One region of the Thauera sedimentorum genome, then DNA from elsewhere that is predicted to be linked to it. Evidence: riboswitches for the same ligand, from Rfam matches in the RefSeq annotation. Region 1 holds a riboswitch; each other region holds the start of a gene.
What was found. Region 1 has a riboswitch for cobalamin ahead of IAI53_RS03815 (ribonucleoside-diphosphate reductase subunit alpha). Riboswitches for the same ligand answer to the same signal wherever they lie in the genome.
Positions count from the first base shown of each region.

Region 2: it holds a riboswitch for cobalamin, as region 1 does, so the genes downstream of both, IAI53_RS10000 (TonB-dependent receptor domain-containing protein) here and IAI53_RS03815 (ribonucleoside-diphosphate reductase subunit alpha) in region 1, are expected to answer to the same signal.
Region 3: it holds a riboswitch for cobalamin, as region 1 does, so the genes downstream of both, cobO (cob(I)yrinic acid a,c-diamide adenosyltransferase) here and IAI53_RS03815 (ribonucleoside-diphosphate reductase subunit alpha) in region 1, are expected to answer to the same signal.
Region 4: it holds a riboswitch for cobalamin, as region 1 does, so the genes downstream of both, bluB (5,6-dimethylbenzimidazole synthase) here and IAI53_RS03815 (ribonucleoside-diphosphate reductase subunit alpha) in region 1, are expected to answer to the same signal.

Region 1 is NZ_JACTAH010000001.1:852,498-857,388, forward strand. Features, by position in the region: gene IAI53_RS03805 (patatin-like phospholipase family protein) at 1-284, shown strand, start outside; cobalamin riboswitch at 330-543, shown strand; gene IAI53_RS03810 (acyl-CoA thioesterase) at 688-1,542, shown strand; cobalamin riboswitch at 1,658-1,870, shown strand; gene IAI53_RS03815 (ribonucleoside-diphosphate reductase subunit alpha) at 1,990-4,815, shown strand; gene IAI53_RS03820 (ribonucleotide-diphosphate reductase subunit beta) at 4,812-4,891, shown strand, end outside.
Region 2 is NZ_JACTAH010000002.1:53,561-58,451, reverse strand. Features, by position in the region: gene IAI53_RS10015 (adenosylcobinamide-GDP ribazoletransferase) at 1-208, opposite strand, end outside; gene cobT (nicotinate-nucleotide--dimethylbenzimidazole phosphoribosyltransferase) at 219-1,256, opposite strand; gene cobU (bifunctional adenosylcobinamide kinase/adenosylcobinamide-phosphate guanylyltransferase) at 1,419-1,970, opposite strand; cobalamin riboswitch at 2,044-2,283, shown strand; gene IAI53_RS10000 (TonB-dependent receptor domain-containing protein) at 2,409-4,217, shown strand; gene IAI53_RS09995 (FecCD family ABC transporter permease) at 4,290-4,891, shown strand, end outside.
Region 3 is NZ_JACTAH010000002.1:751,051-755,941, forward strand. Features, by position in the region: gene IAI53_RS13305 (ABC transporter ATP-binding protein) at 1-169, opposite strand, end outside; gene IAI53_RS13310 (FecCD family ABC transporter permease) at 166-1,179, opposite strand; gene IAI53_RS13315 (ABC transporter substrate-binding protein) at 1,253-2,095, opposite strand; gene cobO (cob(I)yrinic acid a,c-diamide adenosyltransferase) at 2,095-2,706, opposite strand; cobalamin riboswitch at 2,867-3,088, opposite strand; gene acuR (acrylate utilization transcriptional regulator AcuR) at 3,194-3,829, shown strand; gene acuI (acrylyl-CoA reductase (NADPH)) at 3,886-4,869, shown strand.
Region 4 is NZ_JACTAH010000002.1:47,342-52,232, forward strand. Features, by position in the region: gene IAI53_RS09965 (alpha/beta fold hydrolase) at 1-881, shown strand, start outside; gene bluB (5,6-dimethylbenzimidazole synthase) at 984-1,742, opposite strand; cobalamin riboswitch at 1,898-2,091, opposite strand; gene IAI53_RS09975 (cobyrinic acid a,c-diamide synthase CobB) at 2,090-3,376, opposite strand; gene cobA (uroporphyrinogen-III C-methyltransferase) at 3,369-4,223, opposite strand; gene IAI53_RS09985 (ABC transporter substrate-binding protein) at 4,278-4,891, opposite strand, start outside.

The DNA of each region.
Region 1 (4,891 bases):
ACGGCGAACTGGCCGCCGACCAGGTGGTGCTGGCGAGCGCCTCCTACTACCGGCGCATCTCGACCCTCCCCGAGGCGCTCGGACGTGGCGTGTATCTCGGCGGCACGGTGGAGTGGGGAAACCTGCGCAACTATGCCCTGGACGCGGCCTCTCCCGGTTCGCGCAGCTCGATGTCGCTGTTTCTCGGCGCCGACACCGTGCTGGGGCCGCTCTACGTGGGCATGGCCTACGCATCGCGGGTGGGCGAGCCGCGCTACTACCTGCTGTTCGGCCAGCCGTACTGAGGACCGTGGGTGACGCCCGTTTGACATGCCTTTGGCGCGCCGGCTAAGCTGCGCACCGCCTACGGTTTGCTGGTCGGAATGCCGACCGCGATTAAAAGGGAATCCGGTGACGTGCCTGGCGCATTGAATCCGGAGCTGCCCCCGCAACTGTGAGCGGCGAGCTGCGTGCCAAATCCATGCCACTGGCGATTCTGCCGGGAAGGCTGGCGCGACGCGATGACCCGCGAGCCAGGAGACCTGCCGTGTGCAACGTCAATCAATCCTGACAGGGGCGGGGTGTCCCCGGAGGAGCGTGAATGTCATGTTGCCAGGTCGTCGACCCGGCGGATGCGTCGCGCGGGCGCCGGCGCCACCGGTCCGCCCCCCTCTGAGCGTGCCTCCTCCTGTCCCATGCACACAGGAGATGCGCATGCAACAGCAAGGGTTCATGGCCGTCGTGGGGACGGCCGACGACAATCGTCACACTTTCCCGGAAGATGCCCACGGTTCGGCCACGCCGACCCTGATGGTCGACATGGTGTTTCCCGAGCAGGCCAATCACCACGGCACGCTGTTCGGTGGAGCGGCGCTGTCCATGATGGACAAGCTCGCCTTCCTTGTGGCCACGCGCGCCACCCGCCGGCCGATGGTTACCGCGTGCAGCGGGCAGATCGATTTCCGCTCACCGGTCGCGCAAGGGCGACTGGTCGAACTGGCGGGTGAGGTGGTGCGGCGCGGTACGCGCTCGGTGGACGTGGAGGTTCGGGTGATCGCCGAGGACCTTGCGACCGGTGAGCGTCATGACAGCCTGGGCGGCCGGTTCACGCTGGTTGCGGTGGGAGGGGAACGGGCGCGGCCGAATGCGGTGGAGTTGGCGTCGCCCGGGCCCGAAGGCATCGGTCCCGTTTCATCGATGGTGGAGATGGTCTTTCCCGGGCACACCAACCACTTCGGCACCTTGTTCGGCGGCCAGGCGCTGGCCTGGCTCGGAAAGGCTGCTTTCGTCGCCGCGGCGCGCCATGCACGCATGCCGGTGGTCATGGCCGCGTCTGAGCGCATCGATTTCCATGCGCCGGTGCTCGAAGGCGAGATCGTCGATCTGGCCGCCCGCGTGTTGCGGGTGGGCAATAGCTCGATGAGCGTGGAGGTGATCATGCATGCGGAGGAGTTGCTCACCGGCCAGCGTCGCCTGTGTACCCGTGGCCGCTTCACGATGGTCGCGCTCGGCTATGACGGTCGCCCGGTGCCGGTGCCCCAGCCGGCCGAACCCACTTGCTGAGCGCGGCGGCACGGAGCTTAGATTCGCGCCGCTTTATCTACTAAATGTAGTGTGTTCATTGGAAAAATGGGCTGTAGATAGTGTGTTCGGCTTGTACGGCAAGCCGGCACGGCGCTACACTGTCCATCGCGACGGTTCCCGCAAGGGATGAAGAGGGAATCCGGTCAGGGGCGCACAGCGATGCGCGCCCCGATGCCGGAGCTGCCCCCGCAACTGTAGACGGCGAGTCCGCCACCGATTCGAGCCACTGGAAGCTGCGTCTTCCGGGAAGGCCGGTGGCGGGCGAGGACCCGTGAGCCAGGAGACCTGCCGACGCCGTTCCGGCCCCGATCCGCGGGCCGGTTTTCTGACCTGGGGCGGGGTGTCTCCATGGCGGAGCGTGCGGCCCCGTCCGCAGTGCGTCCCGTCGTGCCGGCATACCGCTTCCGATGCTACGGGAGTGCAAGCATGCAGGCAGTCGCCAGCCATACCGAAACCGAATCCTCCGTCCCCCGCAAGGGCCCGCCGCCGTCCGAGCTGGCACAGGCGGCGCGCGCCTTTGAGGTGATCCGCCGCAACGGTGCGATCGTGCCCTTCAATGCCGACAAGATCGCGCTGGCGATGACCAAGGCCTTCCTCGCCGTCGAAGGCGGGCAGGGCGGGGCCTCCGCGCGGGTGCGTGACCTGGTGGCCCGGCTGACCAGCGCCGTGGTGCAGGCGCTCACCCGCCGCCTGCCGGGCGGCGGCACGGTGCACATCGAGGACATCCAGGACCAGGTGGAACTCGCGCTGATGCGCGAAGGCTGCCACGACGTGGCGCGCGCCTACGTGCTGTACCGCGAACGGCGCGCGGCCGAGCGCGCGGCCGAAGCCGCCGCCGGTGGCGGGCAGGCGGCCGCCGAGCCGCTGCTGCATGCGGTCGATGGCGAGCGCCGCATCCCGCTGGAGCGCGCGGTGCTGCGCGCGCGCTGCGTCGAAGCCTGCGAAGGTTTGCGCGGCGTGTCGCCCGACACCGTGCTCGAGCACGCGCTGACCAACCTCTACGACGGCGTGCCGCTGGCGGCGGTGCGCCAGGCGCTGGTGCTGGCCGCGCGCACGTTGATCGAGCGCGAGCCGGACTACGCCAAGGTCGCTGCCCGCCTGCTGCTCGACAGCCTGCGTGCGGAAGTGCTGGGCCGCGCGGCAAGCCAAGCAGACATGGTCGCCGGCTACGCCGAGTGCTTCCCTGCGCTGATCAAGCGCGGCATCGAAGCCGCGCTGCTCGACCCGCGCCTGGGCGAGTACGACCTGGCGCGCCTGGCTGCCGCGCTCGATGCGACCAACGACCTGCGCTTCAACTACCTCGGCCTGCAGACGCTCTACGACCGCTACTTCCTGCACGTGGACAACACCCGCATCGAGCTGCCACAGACCTTCTTCATGCGCGTGGCGATGGGCCTGGCGCTCAACGAGATCGACCGCGAGGCGCGCGCCATCGAGTTCTATCGCCTGCTCGCGACCTTCGACTTCATGAGCAGCACGCCGACGCTGTTCAACAGCGGCACGCGGCACTCGCAGCTGTCTTCGTGCTACCTCACCACAGTGGCCGACGACCTGGAAGGCATCTACCAGGCGATCAAGGAAAACGCCCTGCTGCAGAAGTTCGCCGGCGGCCTGGGCAACGACTGGACCCCGGTGCGCGCGCTGGGCAGCCTGATCCGCGGCACCAACGGCAAGAGCCAGGGGGTGATCCCCTTCCTCAAGGTGGTCAACGACACCGCGGTGGCGGTGAACCAGGGCGGCAAGCGCAAGGGGGCGGTGTGTGCCTACCTGGAGAGCTGGCACCTGGACATCGAGGAATTCCTCGAGCTGCGCAAGAACACCGGCGACGAGCGCCGCCGCACCCACGACATGAACACCGCCAACTGGATTCCGGATCTGTTCATGAAGCGGGTGATGGAGGGCGGCGAATGGACGCTGTTCTCGCCGGTGGACGTGCCCGACCTGCATGAGCGTTTCGGGCGCGATTTCGAGGCCGCCTACTTGGGCTACGAGGAGCGCGCCGCGCGCGGCGAGCTGAAGCTGTTCAAGAAAATCCCCGCGCTGCAGCTGTGGCGCAAGATGCTCACCATGCTGTTCGAGACCGGGCATCCGTGGATCACCTTCAAGGACGCCTGCAATGTGCGTTCGCCCCAGCAGCATGTGGGCGTGGTGCATAGCTCCAACCTGTGCACCGAGATCACCCTGAACACCTCGGCCGACGAGACCGCGGTGTGCAACCTCGGTTCGGTGAACCTGCCGGCCCATCTGGTGCAGGGCGCTGACGGGCGCTGGACGCTGGATCACGACAAGCTCGCGCGCACGGTGCGCAGCGCCATGCGCCTGCTCGACAACGTCATCGACATCAACTACTACGCCACCCCCAAGGCGCGCACCTCCAACCTGCGCCACCGCCCGGTGGGCCTGGGGATGATGGGCTTTGCCGACTGCCTGCACCGCATGGGCGTGGCCTATGCGTCCGACGAGGCGGTGGCCTTTGCCGACGTCTCCGCCGAGGCGCTGTGCTACCACGCCTACCTGGCCTCGACCGAGCTGGCCGAGGAGCGCGGGCGCTATTCGAGCTACGAGGGCAGCCTGTGGTCGCGCGGCGTGCTGCCGGCCGACACCCTGGCGCTGCTGGCCGAGTCGCGCGGCGGCTTCGTCGAGGTCGAGCGCGGCGGCGCGCTCGACTGGGAGGCGCTGCGCGAACGCATTGCGCGCCACGGCATGCGCAACTCCAACTGCGTGGCGATCGCGCCGACCGCCACCATCGCCAACATCGTCGGCGTGTCGGCCTCGATCGAGCCGGACTACCAGAACCTCTACGTCAAATCCAACCTGTCGGGCGAGTTCACCGTGGTCAACGAATACCTGGTGGAGGAACTGAAGGCGCTCGAGCTGTGGGATGACGTGATGATCGCCGACCTCAAGTACTTCGACGGCTCGCTCGCCCCCATCGACCGTGTGCCCGCCGAGCTCAAGGCCCGCTACGCCACCGCCTTCGAGACCGACCCGGCCTGGCTGGTGGAAGCCGCCGCGCGTCGCCAGAAGTGGATCGACCAGGCGCAGTCGCTCAACCTCTACGTCGCCGCGCCATCCGGGCGCAAGCTCGACGAGCTGTACCGGCTGGCGTGGACGCGCGGGCTGAAGACCACGTACTACCTACGCACCCTGGGCGCCACGGCGATGGAGAAGACCGGCGCGCGCGGCGCGGAACCGGCCGCCGAAGCGCAGTTCTGCGCCATCGACAACCCGGACTGCGAGGCCTGCCAATGAGTGCCTTCCGCTTCGATGACTGGGACGATGCGCCGGCGCGCCCGGCACCCTCCGCCCCTGCGGAGCTCTCTGCCGA
Region 2 (4,891 bases), on a different contig from region 1:
TCGACAGGATCACCGCGAGCGAGGCCGGCAGCACCAGCGCGAAGGCGAGGAAGGCGCCCGCGCCCACCCCGCCGACCACCCAGCCGACCAGCGGGAAGTAGCGTGCCGCGTGGTTGAGGCGCTCCGGCGACCACGGCACCCAGGCGGGCACCGGGATGCGGGTGAAGAAGCCCAGGGCGGTGAAGAAGAGTTCGAGCTGGTAGCGCATGGCGGCCGGATCAGGCCTCGCGGTCGCTCACGCCGGCGGATGCGAAGCTCGCCATCTCGGCGAGGAAGTTCACCGCCGCCTGCACCAGCGGGAAGGCGAGCGCCGCGCCGGTGCCTTCGCCCAGGCGCAGGTCGAGGTCCATCAGCGGTTCGGCGCCCAGGTGGGCGAGCTGCACGCGGTGGCCGGCTTCCTGCGAGCGGTGGGCGAATACGCAGTAGGGCAGCAGCGCGGGCGAGATGGCGTGCGCGGCGAGCAGCGCGGCGGTGACGATGAAACCGTCGATCAGCAGCAGCATGCCGCGCTCGGCCGCGCCCAGCATGGCGCCGGCCATCATGGCGATCTCGAAGCCGCCGTACTCGGCGAGCACCTGTAGCGGGTCGCCCGGGCGGCCGCCGCGTGCCAGCGCGGTCTCCAGCAGCGCGCGCTTGCGGGCGAGGCCGGTGTCGTCCAGCCCGGTGCCGCGGCCGGTGACGGTGGCCAACGCCTCGCCGGTCAGGCAGTGGGTGATCAGCGAGGCGGCCGCGGTGTTGCCGATGCCCATCTCGCCGAAACCCACGCAGTTGCAGCCGTTGGTGGCCAGCGCGTGGGCCAGCTCGCGGCCGCGCGCGAGGGCGGTGCGCACGGTCTCGGCGTCCATCGCCGGCTGCTCGAGGTAGTTCACCGTGCCCGCGCCGAGCTTGGCGTCGATCAGGCCGGGGCGGCGGCCGAAATCGTGGTTAACCCCGGCGTCGATCACCGTCAGGCCCAGGCTCATCTGCCGGCAGAACACGTTGATCGCCGCGCCGCCGGCGAGAAAGTTCTCCACCATCTGCCAGGTGACGTCTTGCGGAAAGGCCGACACCCCGGCGCGCGCGGCGCCGTGGTCGCCGGCGAACACCATGATGTGCGGCTGGCGCAGCTCCGGCGCCTCGGTGCCCTGCACCAGCCCGATTTGCAGCGCCAGCGCCTCCAGGCGGCCGAGCGCGCCCGGCGGCTTGGTCTTCTGGTCGATGCGCTGCTGCAGGCGCGGGGCGAGCGCGGCGTCGGGCGTGGCGATGCGGAAGTCCATGGCGGGCGGGGTCTCGTGAGGGCGGTGGATGTCCGGGGGCGGCAAGGGTAGCACGGGGCGGGCGGGACCATCCTTGACGATGGTAGGGGCAACGGTAGGAGCGGGCTTGCCCGTGATGCTGCTTTCGTTCTCCGCACGCCGCAATCGCGGCCAAGGCCGCTCCTACCCGGGGGCCTTCAGCGTGAGCGGCAGCCCCGCGGCGACGAAGGTGACGGTGTCAGCTAGTTGCGCGACCTGCTGGTTGAGCCGTCCGGCCTCGTCGCGGAACAGTCGGCCGAGCGGGTGCTCGGGGACCAGGCCGAGGCCGACTTCGTTGGACACCAGCAGGATGTGGCCGGGCAGTTGCGGCAGGGTGGCGAGCAGGGCGTCGCGCTCCTCGGTGAAGTGCGGCAGCGCGCTGGCGTCCGCGCCGGGCGGCAGGTTTTCGGCACCGTCCAGCAGATTGGCCAGCCACAGGGTGAGGCAATCGACGACCAGGCAGCGCCCGGGAGCGGCTTCGCGCGACAGCGTCGCGGCCAGGGCGCGGGGGGTCTCGACGGTGCGCCAGGCTGACGGACGGTCGTTCTGGTGGCGGCGGATGCGGGCGACCATCTCCTCGTCCAGGGCTTGCGCGGTGGCGATGACGGTGACCGCCGCAGCGCTGGCCTGTGCGCGCGTTTCGGCGTGGCGGCTCTTGCCGGAGCGGGCGCCGCCGAGTATCAGTTCTATGCTCATGAAGGGGCGTGGCGCGTGATGTCGCGCTGCACAAGTGGTGACGAACGCGCTATTATCCGCCCCGCACCCGTTCAGGGTGCAACGCGTTTCAGGTGCCCCGCGGCGGTCCACGCCAAGGGGTTAAACGGGAAACAGGTGCGCGGCCCTCAGCCGCTATGCCTGTGCTGCCCCCGCAACGGTAAGTGAGCGCAAGGCGCATCAGACGGCCACTGGGTTGATCGAGACCCGGGAAGGCGATGCGCCGAGTCCGGACGGCAAGACCGCGCCGGCACAGTTCACGAGCCCGGATACCGGCCTCGAACGCACTGGCGGATGTGCCGCGGGGTGGCGGCGACGGGCGCGTTCCATATTGCTCTCGATACCCCTCGTGTGCGCATCGTTTCGACGATTGCCACGGCGTGCGGGGACGCCCGGCGTGGCACAGGGAGCATGACTCAAATGAAAATCCGTTATTCCGCGGTGGCCCTTGCGCTGGCCGCCGCGTTTCCGTGTTCTTCCGTGGCCTTGGCGAGCGCGGAGAAGACCGCCGATGCCGTAGTGGTGACCGCAACCCGCCAGGCGCAGCGCGCCGACGAAGTCCTGGCCAGCGTCGAGGTGATCGAGCGCGAGCAGATCGAGCGCGCCGGGCAGTCGACGCTGATCGACGTCCTGCGTGCGGTCCCCGGGGTACGCGTGGCCAGCAACGGCGGACCGGGCTCGAACTCCAGTTTCTTCATCCGCGGTACCGAGTCGCGCCACGTGCTGCTGCTGATCGACGGCGTGCGCGTCGGCTCGGCGACCAGCGGGCAGGCGACGCTGGAAGCCATTCCGCTGGCGATGATCGAGCGCATCGAAGTCCTGCGCGGCCCTGCCAGCGCGCTGTACGGCTCCGAGGCGATCGGCGGCGTGATCCAGGTGTTCACCCGCAAGGGCAGCAGCGGTTTTCATCCGCAGCTGTTCGCCGGATACGGCAGCGACGATACCCGGCAGGTGAATGCCTCGCTGGCCGGCGGCGTCGAACGCTTCCGCTACAGCCTGACCCTGGGGCAGGACCGCACGCGGGGCTTCGACGCCCGCAACGAGGGTATTCACGACACCGACCGGGACGGCTTCCGCAACGCCTTCGTGAGCGCCAATCTTGCGCTCGGCCTGCGCGAGCGCGACGAGATCGGCGTGAATCTCTACCAGTCGGATGGCCGCAACTGGTATGACACCAACCTGAGCTTCGACTCCTATCTCGACAAGCGTATCGATTCGGCCGGCGTCTATGCCATCAACCAGCTCTCCGAGGGCTGGCGGAGCACCCTGCGGGTGGCGCGCAGCCGCGACCGGCTCGACAACCGGGCCACGGTGGCGCGGCCGTCGGAGTTCTACACGACGCAGGATCAGTTCTCCTGGCAGCACGACATCGACCTGCCGCTGGGCGTGCTGATGGCGGCCTTCGACTACGTCAGGAGCAGGGTGGACGGCACGACGGCGTTCACCGTCGACGAGCGCACGGTCAAGGCCTGGTCGCTCGGCTGGTCGGCGAAGCTCGACGCCCACAACATCCAGGTCAACGTGCGGCGCGACGACAACTCGCAGTTCGGTGGCAAGACCACCGGCCTGCTGGCCTACGGCTACGACATCGACCAGGAGTGGAGCGTGCGCGGCAGCATCGCCACCGCCTTCAACGCGCCCACCTTCAACCAGCTCTACTGGCCGGATACCGGTTTCGGCGGCGGCAACCCCGACCTCAAGCCGGAGCGCGCGCTCAACCGCGAGATCGGCCTGCGCTGGGACGACGGCCGCCAGACGGTGGATGCGACCTACTACGACAACAAGGTGCGCGACCTGATCAGCGGCTGGCCGCCCGCCAACCTGAACGAGGCACGGCTCAAGGGCGTGGAGCTCGCCTACCGGGTGGAGCTGGGCAATCTCGGCGTCCAGGTTGGCGTGGACTGGCTCAGCGCGCATGACGAGGCCACCGGCAACCGTCTCGCGCGCAGGGCGAGCAACGCGGCCTTCCTGAAGGTGGATCACCGCATCGGCAACTGGTCCTACGGCGTGGACGTGAACGGCCAGGGCTATCGCTACGACGACGCGGGCAACACCAATCGCCTCGGCAGCTACGGTGTGGTCGATGCCTATGTACACTACCGCCTGGCTCAGGACTGGCGCGTGGAAATGCGGGCGAACAACATCTTCGACAAGCAGTACGAACTGGCCAAGGGTTACGCGACCCCCGGCGCCAGCTATTTCGTCGGCGTGCGCTACGCCCCGCGCTAAGCTAACGTGAGCGCCGCCCACCCGCATTCCTCGCATGCCGTCCCGTCCACGGGGCGGCGGCGTGCGTGGGCGGTGATCGCCGGACTGGCGCTGGCCGGCGTGCTGGCGCAAGTATGGGCGCTGGCCGCCGGCGAGCTGGACATCCCGGCCCTTGAAGTGCTCGGCGCGCTGTTCGGCGGCGGGCAGGGCATGGGCGCGGACGTGGTGCGCGAACTGCGCCTGCCGCGCGCGGTGGCGGTGTATGCCTGTGGCGGGCTGCTGGCGATGGCCGGTGCGCTGATGCAGGTGCTGCTGCGCAATCCGCTGGCCGACCCCTACGTGCTCGGCATTTCCGGCGGCGCGGCGGTCGGCGCCCTGGCGGCGATGCTGTTCGGTCTGGCGCCGCTGCTGGTCGACGGCGCCGCCTTCGGCGGGGCGCTGGCGGCCATGCTGCTGGTGTTCGGTCTGGCGCACGGCGACGGTTCATGGACCCAGACCCGCTTGCTGCTCACCGGGGTGATCGTCGCCGCCGGCTGCGGCGCGGCGGTCACGCTGATGCTTGCGCTGGCCCCCGATACCCGGGTGCAGTCCATGCTGTTCTGGCTGATGGGCGACGCCTCCGGCGCCACCCGCCCGTGGCCGGCGCTGGCGGTGATGGCCGCCGGCCTGCTCGCCGCGCTGCCCTTCGCCCGGGA
Region 3 (4,891 bases), on a different contig from region 1:
CCTCGTGCGGGACGAGCTGGGCGAGGGCGCGCAACAGGCTGCTCTTGCCCGCGCCATTGGGGCCGATCAGGCCGAACAGCTCGCCGCGCGCGATGGCGAGCGAGACCCCGTCTACCAGGGTCGCGGCGCCGCGGCGCAGGGTGATGGCGTCGGCTTCGAGCAGGGTCACGGCTGCGCTCCGATGCGCTCGCGCAGCACCAGCGCGAGAAAGAAAGGCGCGCCGATCAGCGCCGTGACCACGCCCAGCATCAACTCGAAGCCGCCGCTCACCAGGCGCAGCACCACGTCGGCGGCGAGCAGCAGCAGCGCGCCGCCCAGCGCGCTGGCGACCAGCAGGCGCGCTGGGTGGTAGCCCACCGCGCGGCGCAGCATGTGCGGCACCACCAGGCCGACGAAGCCGATCGCCCCGGTCACGGCGACGCTGGCGCCCACGCACAGGGCGGTGCCGAGCACCACCCGCGCGCGCAGGCGGGCGAGGCTCACGCCCAGGCTGGCGGCCTCGTCCTCGCCCAGCGTCAGGGCGTCGAGCGAGCGCGCGCAGGACAGCAGCAGGGCGAGGCCGGTGAGCACGAAGGGCAGTGCCAGGCGGATTTCGTCGAAGCTGCGGTCGGCCAGCGAGCCGAGCAGCCACAGCACGATGTCCTGCACGTCGGTGGGGTTGGGGGCGAGGTTGATCGCCAGCGAAGTGAGCGCGGCGGCGAGCGAGGACAGCGCGACCCCGGCGAGGATCAGCGTGAGGTTGCCCGCGCCGCGGCGCGCGACCAGGTAGAGCACCGCGGTGGCGAGCGCGGCGCAGCCCATCGCCGCGGCCGGCAGCAGCCAGATGTTGATCGCGGCGAAGCCGAAGTACAGGCACAGCACCGCGCCCAGGCTGGCGCTGGCGCTCACTCCCAGCAGGCCGGGCTCGGCGAGCGGATTGCGCAGCAGGCCCTGCAGCGCGGCGCCGGCCATGCCCAGCGAGGCGCCGACCAGGATGGCGAGCAGCACGCGCGGCAGGCGGATCTCGGCGACGATGGTGTGACGGCGCTGCAGCAGTTCGTCGGCGACCGTGTCGCCGCCCGGCAGCAGGGCGCCGGCGATGTCGGCGAGGCCGAGCGGCACCGGGCCGATGGCGAGCGAGGCCAGCGCGAGCAGCGCCAGCGCGGCGAGCAGGGCGCCGTTCAAGCGGGCGCTGCTCATTGGGCACCCTTGGCGCTGCGCGCCGTCCCGCCAGGCGGGAGCGAGCGCTGCTTGGGGCGGCCCGGCGCAGCGCTCATCGGTGCGCCTCCTTGGAGGTTACGCGGCGCAGGCCGGCGGCGAGCTCTTCGGCGGCCTCGACCAGCTGCCAGTTGCTGCAGCCCCAGTCGTTGTGGGTGAGCGCCAGCGTCGGGCGGGTGGCGGCCACCTCCCGCATCTGCGGATGGCGGCTCAAGCCGGCGCGCGCGTAGGCGCCGTCGTGCACCATCTGGCTGGTGACCAGAAGTTCGGGCGGGTTGGCGACCACCTCTTCCAGCGCGGCGCGGCCCCAGCCCTGGCGCCCGTTCGCGGCGGCGTGGTTGGCGAGGCCGGCGGCCTGCAGCACCGCGTCCACATGGGTGCCGGCGCCGGCGGTGCCGCCATTGGGGCGCAGGTAGAGCGCGCTCGGGCGTGTAGCGTCGCCCCGCAGGGCGGCCAGCCGTGCCTGCACCTCGCCGACCAGGGCCTCGGCGGCGGCGCCGCGGCCGATGGCCTCGCCCACCTTGCGCGTGCTGGCGAAGATGCCGTCCCAGTCGTTGGGGAAGGGCACGGTGACGATCGCAATGCCGTGGCGGGCGAACAGCGCCTGCTGGTGGCGTGCCTGCCAGCGTCGCGAGGCGAGCACCACGTCGGGCCGTGCGGCGATCACTTCCTCGGCGCTGCCGCTGTTGGCGGCGAAGTGCGCGGCGCGCGCGGCGAGCGAGGAGCGCGCCGGGTCCTGGCTTTTCAGGGACACCGAGACGATCTGCGCCGGGTCGGCGAGCGAGAGCAGCAGCACGTCGGCGCACAGATTGGTGGACATCACCCGCGGCAGCGGGCCGGCTGCCGCCGCAGCGAGCGGCGCGGCAGCCAGCAGCAGGGCGGCGAGCCGGTGGCGCATCAGAAGTCGATGCCGGCCTGGGCCTTCACGCCGGCCTTGAAGGCGTGTTTGCGGTCGGCGATCTCGCTTACCGTGTCGGCCAGCTCGACCAGCTCGGGCTTGGCGGCGCGGCCAGTGACGATCACGGTCTGCATCGGCGGGCGGTTCGCGATCGCAGCCAGCACCTCGGCGGTGTCGAGGTAGTTGTACTTCAGCATGTAGGTGAGCTCGTCGAGCAGCACCAGGTTCACCGCCGGGTCGCGCAGCATGCGCGCGGCCTGCGCCCATGCCTCGTCGGCAGCGCGCTTGTCGGCGTCCCAGTTCTGGGTGTTCCAGGTGAAGCCGGTGGCCATGGCGTGGTATTGCACGCCGGCGCCGGCCGGGCTCTGCTGCAGGAAGGTGACCTCGCCGGTGGCCTGGGTGCCCTTGATGAACTGCACCACGCCGGTGCGCTGGCCGTGGCCGAGTGCGCGGTACAGGGTGCCGAAGGCCGAGGTGGTCTTGCCCTTGCCGTTGCCGGTGATCAGGATGACGATGCCGCGTTCTTCCTGGGCGCGTGCGATGGCGGCGTCGACGACGTCCTTTTTGCGCTGCATGCGCTCGTTGTGGCTGTGCTTCTTGTCCTCGTCCATGGTCGGCGCTCCGAGTGTTCATGTCGAAGGTGCCGGGCGGGGAAGGACGAAACACGTCGGGCAGGACCGTTACGGACGGCTGCCCTGCACTGCGGCTGGCGAATGCTCGGGCTGAGGCGCCCACGGACCAGTCGGTGAATCGCCCACACCCCGGGGCACCTACCTTGTCGTCGATCGGGTCGGTCTTCTGGCTCGCCGTCGTCCGGAGGCCGCCGCCTTCCCGGGCGCGAGGGCCCAGTGGCGTGTGTGGCGGCTCCGTCAGGCTTACAGCAGCGGGGGCTGCGCCGGAATGGCGGGCGCGTTGTGCGCCGGCGTCACCGGACTTCCCGTTTCACCCCGGAGCGCGGATGCGCGACGGGGCTCCTGATCGATGCAGTGCGCAATATACGGCAAGCGCCTCGCGTCGGGCAATCTGTTCGGGGAGCCTTGGGCGAACGGCGGGCGACGGTCTTGCATTTTTCTAGACGAGCGGTCTAATATTCAGCCCATGGAAGCGCCCCCCGCCCTGCGCCGCCGTCCCGGCCGCCCCCCGAAACGCATCGACGACCGCCTCGATACCCGCGAGGCGCTGGTGCGCTGCGGCACCGAGGTGCTCACCGAGAAGGGCTTCGCCGCCACCGGCATCGACGAGGTGCTGCGCCGCGTGGGCGTGCCCAAGGGCTCCTTCTATCACTACTTCGACAACAAGGAAGCCTTCGGCCGCGCGGTCATCGACCAGTACGCCGCCTACTTCGCGCGCAAGCTCAACCGCTGCTTTTTCGATGCCTCGCGCCCGCCGCTGGCGCGCGTGCAAGCCTTCGTGGACGACGCCTGCGGCGGCATGGCGCGCTACGAATTCCGCCGCGGCTGCCTGATCGGCAACCTCGGCCAGGAGATGGCGGTGCTGCCCGAGGCCTACAGGGCCCGCCTGGAGGAGGTTTTCGAGGACTGGCAGGCGCGCCTGGCCGCCTGTCTGCATGAGGCCCGCAAGGCGGGAGAGATCGCGCCGCATGCGGACTGCGAGGCCCTCGCGGCCTTCTTCTGGATTGGCTGGGAGGGTGCGGTCTTGCGCGCCAAGCTCGCGCGCAGCGAGGCGCCACTGCGGCAGTTCGCCGCCGGCTTCCTCGCCGGCCTGCCGCGCTGATTCTTTTTACGAGTATTTCTAGACGACCGGTCTAGAACCACATGGAGGAGATGGACATGTTCAAGGCAATCCTGATTGAGAAGGACGACGCCGGTTACCGCGCACAACTCACCGAGCTGGCCGACGACGCGCTGCCGGAAGGCGACGTCACCGTGCGTGTGGCCTACTCGACGCTGAACTACAAGGACGGCCTGGCGATCACCGGCAAGGGCCCGGTGGTGCGCAAGTTCCCGATGGTGCCCGGCATCGACCTGGCCGGCACGGTGGAAGCCAGCAGCCACCCGGACGTCGCCGTGGGCGATGCGGTGGTGCTCAACGGCTGGGGCGTGGGCGAAGGTCATTGGGGCGGCCTCGCCCAGCGCGCCCGCCTCAAGGGCGACTGGCTGGTACCGCTGCCGTCCGCATTCACCGCCCGCCAGGCGATGGCCATAGGCACCGCGGGCTATACCGCGATGCTGTGCGTGATGGCGCTCGAACGCCACGGCGTGACCCCGGACCAGGGCGAGATTCTGGTGACCGGCGCCAACGGCGGGGTGGGTAGCGTGGCGGTGGCCGTGCTGGCCAAGCTGGGCTACACCGTGGTGGCCTCCACCGGCCGGCCGGACGAGGCCGACTTCCTCAAGACCCTGGGCGCCGCGGAGATCATCGACCGCGCCACCCTCAACGCCCCGGGCAAGCCGCTGGCGCGCGAGCGCTGGGCCGGTGCGGTGGACACCGTGGGCAGCCACACGCTCGCCAACGTGTGCGCCAGCACCCGCTACCGCGGCACCGTCACTGCCTGCGGGCTGGCGCAGGGCATGGATTTCCCCTCCACGGTGGCGCCCTTCATCCTGCGCGGTGTGACGCTGGCCGGCATCGACAGCGTGATGGCGCCGCGCGCCGAGCGCCTGGAGGCCTGGCAGCGCCTGGGGCGCGACCTGGATGTGGCCAAGCTTGAGCTGATCACCAGCGAGATCGGCCTGAGCGAGGTGATCGACACCGCCGGCCGCCTGATGGCCGGCCAGGTGCGCGGCCGCGTGGTGGTGGATGTGAACCGCTGAGCCGCAGGCAGATATTCGACAC
Region 4 (4,891 bases), on a different contig from region 1:
TGAACACTTCCCTGCATGCCCTGCTGCGCGCCTATTTCGGCACCCTCTCCCGCCTCCTCCCGGGTCTCGCGGTACGACAGGCCGAGCGTCTGTTCACCCGCCCGCCGCGCTATGCCGGGCGTCGCAGCGTGACGGTCGCCGCGCGGCGTGACACGGTGAGCGCCGATGGACGCGAGATCGCGGTATGGCAGGCCGGTCCGGCCGACGCGCCGGCCGTGCTGCTGGCGCACGGCTGGGGCGGGCGCGCGGTGCAGATGGGCAGCTTCGTCGAGCCGCTGCTCGCCCGCGGCCATCGTGTGGTGTGGTACGACCAGCCGGGCCACGGCGCCAGCGGCGGCGGCGCGGTGGCGCTACCGGACATGCTGCGCGCCCTCGAAGCGGTGGTGCGCACCCATGGACCGTTCAGCGCGGCGGTCGGCCACTCGCTGGGCGCTGGCGTGCTGGCGCTCGCACTGCGCCGCGGCCTGGTGCTGGAGCGCGCGGTGTTCGTCGCCCCGCCCGCATCGATGAACGAATACGCCCACCACTTCGCCCGTCTGCTCGGCATCAGTGCACGGGTGCGCGAGGCCATGCGCGAGCGCCTGGAGCGCCGCTACGGCCTGCGTTTCGCCGAGATCGACCGCAGCGAGGAACTGGCGCAGGTGCGCATCCCGGCGCTCTTCGTACATGATGCGGCCGACCCGGACGTCCCCTTCGAGCACAGCCAGCGCCTCACCGCGCGCATGCCCACAGCCCGCCTGATCCGAACCTGGGACCTGGGCCATCACCGCATCCTGCGCGACCACGGCGTGGTAAGCGCCGCAGCGGCCTTCATCGGCGGACAGGAGCACGCCCTGCCCGCCGAACTGCCACGCCTGCCGGAGCCGGCACCGCTCTACTGAGCGGGCGCACAGGGCAGGAGCGGGCTTGCCCACGATGCGGCCGGCAAGGAAACCGCCGCCGCATCGCGGCCAAGGCCGCTCCTACGACACACGCCCTCCGCTTCAGCCCAGCGGCCCGCCCGCGGCAAGTACCGCCTGCGTGTCGCGCACCGCGTCGACCAGCGCCTCGTCCGCTTCGCCCGCCGCGCCCTGCCAGCGGTCGAAGTGCAGCAGCTGCTCGATCGGCAGGCGCGGCAGCCAGCCGGCAGCTTCCAGTTCTGGCTTGCGGTAGAAGTGGCTGACGTGGCCGATGCACAGGTAGGCCACCGGGGTGATGCCGGCGGGGATGCCGAGCGCCTCGCGCAGCGCGCGCTGGTGGAAGATGCTCACCCAGCCCACCCCCAGACCTTCGGCGCGCGCGGCGAGCCACAGGTTCTGCACCGCGCACACCGTGCTGTACAGATCCATGGTCTTGATGTGGGTGCGCCCCACCACCACCGGACCGTGGCGTTCGCGGTCGCAGGTCAGGCACAGGTTCACCGGTGCTTCGAGGATGCCTTCGAGCTTGAGCTTGCGGTAGGTGGTGCGCTGCTCGCCCTCGAACATCAGGGCGGCTTCCGCGTGCGCCTCCGTGAAGGCCGCATGCACCCGCCGTTTGACCTCGGGCGAACGCACCACGACGAAGTCCCACGGCTGCATGAAGCCGACCGAGGGCGCATGGTGGGCGGCGGCGAGGATGCGCGCCAGCACCTCGTCCGGCACCGGGTCGGGGAGGAACTCGCCGCGCACGTCACGGCGGGTGAAGATGGCCCGGTACACCGCGGCGCGCTCGGCGTCGTCGAAGGCGGGATGGGTCTGGATCTGCTGCAATGGGCTGCTCATCGTAGTCCCCTTGGTAAGAGCAGCGGTAGGAGCGGGCTTGCCCGCGATGCGGCTTCATTTGCATCCGGAACCACCCTATCGCGGGCAAGCCCGCTCCTACGCGCGGTGGACAATCCGTTCGGACAGTCCACGTGGACAGCGGCTTTCCACGCCGCTGCGGGTCGCGTCTCGAGGCCGGTCTTCCGACTGAGGTTCGTCCCGTCCGGACGCCTTCCCGGCCTGTTCGGCCAGTGGCTGCTTGCGCTTGCCCGGACGGTCCCCAACACGGCGCTGGGCACGTGGCGGAATCGCACCGCCTTCCCGATTCTCCCGCGCGTCATGCGCGGGCACCTCGAAACGGTGAAAGATCAGTTCGTCAGCAGGCGGGCGGCCACCTCCGGCGCGGACGGGAAATAGAAATGCACGTAGGAGGCGGTGAGCCGGCCGCGGCGGTAGATCGCCTCGCCCTCGCCGCCGTCCGGGCGCTGCGCGCGGCAGAGCGGCGCGAGCGCTGTCTCGGTCTTGGAGTAATGGAAGGTGTGACCGGTCAGGCGGCCTTCCGGCAGTTCGGCCTCCTGCATGCCGAGCGCCGCCAAACGCGGCTGCATCACCGCGCGGCCGGGCAGCAGGCCGCCGAAGGCATGCGTCACGCCGGCCTTGTCCACCACCGCATCGAACAGGCTCATCATGCCGCCGCACTCGGCCAGCAAGGGCTTGCCGGCGTCCACATGCGCGCGCAGGTCGGTCCAGAAGCCGGTATTCGCGGCCAGACGCTCACCGTGCAGTTCCGGATAGCCGCCGGGCAGCCAGACCGCATCGCATTCCGGCAGGCGCTCGCCGGCCAGCGGCGAGAAGAAGGCCAGACGCGCGCCGAGCGCGGTGAGCGTGTCGAGGTTGGCCGGGTAGATGAAGCCGTAGGCCGCATCGCGCGCCACTGCCACGGTGCGCCCGGCGAGCAGCGGCGCCGGCGCGGGCGCGGCCACCGGGGCGAAGTCGACCGGCGGCGGCAGTTCGCCCGCGCCGGTGGCGGCCAGCGCGTCGGCCATGCGGTCCAGGCGCTCGGCCAGATCGGCGATCTCGGCGGCCTGCAGCAGGCCGAGATGGCGCTCGGGCAGGGCCGCGCCGGCTTCGCGCGGCACCGCGCCGTACCAGCGCATGCCGTCCGGCAGCGCCGCGCGCAGCATGTCGGCGTGGCGCGCGCTGCCCACCCGGTTGGCAAGTACGCCGGAGAACGGCAGGCCGGGCCGGTAATGCGCCAGCCCGTAGGCCACCGCGCCGAAGGTCTGCGCCATCGCGCTGGCGTCGATCACCGCCATCACCGGGATGCCGAAGCGCTGGGCGATGTCGGCTCCCGAGGGTCCGCCGTCGTACAGGCCCATGACGCCTTCGACCAGGATCAGGTCGGCCTCGCGCGCCGCGGCGTGCAGCCGCCAGGCGGCATCCTGTTCGCCGCACATGCCCAGATCCAGGTTGTACACCGGTGCGCCGCTGGCCACCGCGTGGATCTGCGGGTCGAGGAAGTCCGGGCCGCACTTGAACACCCGCACCCGCCGCCCCTGGCGGGCGTGCAGGCGGGCGAGCGCGGCGGTGACCGTGGTCTTGCCCTGGCCGGAGGCGGGAGCGGCGACGAAGAGCGCCGGGCAGCGTTCAGTCATCGGCGGCCTCCCCGCGGTGGATGGCGCTGCAGCCGGCGTGCGGCGGGTGTGCCGGCGGCTCGCCCGCGTCCGGCTGGAACCAGGCCAGGCGCGGGTACAGGCCCACCACCCCGCCCACTACGGTGAGCGCGGGCGGACGGATGCCGGCCCGCGCGACCTGCCCGGCCAGGTCGGCCAGCGTAGCCACCGCCACGCGCTGCTGTGCGGTGGTGCCGCGCTCGATGACGCCTGCCGGCGTGCTCGCCGGCAGGCCGTGTTCGACCAGGCGGGCGCAGATCTCGCCCAGGCGCGAGATGCCCATGTAGATCACCAGGGTCTGATTGGGGCGGGCGAGCATCGGCCAGTCCAGCTCCAGCGCGCCGTCCTTGAGGAAGCCGGTGGCGAACACCACCGACTGCGCATGGTCGCGGTGGGTGAGCGGGATGCCGGCGTAGGCGGCGATGCCCGCCGCCGCAGTCACGCCGGGCACCACCTCCACGGTGATCCCCGCGGCCATCAGCGTCTCCATCTCCTCACCGCCGCGCCCGAAGATGAAGGGGTCGCCGCCCTTCAGCCGCACCACCCGCCGCCCGGCGCGCGCATGACGCACCAGCAGGGCGTTGATCTCGTCCTGCGGCAGGGTGTGGTCGGCGGCCTTCTTGCCGACGTAGATGCGCGCGGCCGCAGCGGGCGCGAGCTCGACGATGAGCGGACTGACCAGATTGTCGTACACCACCACCTCGGCACCGGCCACCAGGCGCGCGCCGCGCAGGGTGAGCAACTCCGGGTCGCCGGGGCCGGCGCCGACCAGGTAGACATGACCGGGTTGCGGCCCCGGACGGGCGCTGGCAAGTTCAGGCAGGGACATGCTTGCTCTCGGTGTGGCGGGACCAGGGACATGGTTTCGCTGTCAACATAGCGCCTATCGGCCCGCCTTGTCGGCCAGTTCCGCCAGCCCGGCCAGCACGCGCGCGCCCGGCTGGAAGAAATTCTCCCCGACGAGGTGGATCACCGGCACCGGCAGCAGGCCGAGCAGGGCGTTGCATTGCTGGGCATCGGTGCGGTCGAGCGAGAACACCACGTCCGGCTGCAGCCGGTCGACCGCGGTGAGCAGATCCTCGTACTCCTCGCCGGGGCGGATGTGGCGGATGCGCGGCGCGCTCTCCACCAGCTCGAAGCCGGCATGCGCGAACACGTCGCCGACGAAGTGGGCGCGGCCGAAGGAATACGGCATCGCGCTGCACGCCGACAGCACCAGCACGCGCCGCCCCTTGCCGCCCACCCGTGCGGCGGCGGCCTGCCAGTCGCGGCGGAAGGCGGCTACCCGGGCATCGACGTCGGGCACGCCGCTGGCGTGCCCCAGTTCGGCGAGCATCGCCTCGGCGTCGGCCAGCGAGGCGAAGCCGTTCACCCGCAGCAGCCGGGCGCCGGCCGGCAGCGCGTCCTGCAGGGCGGCCGCGTCCGTGCCTTCGGACGCCACCAGCAGATCCGGGGCGAGCAGTTCGATGGCGTCGACGTCCGGGTCCTTCACCCCGC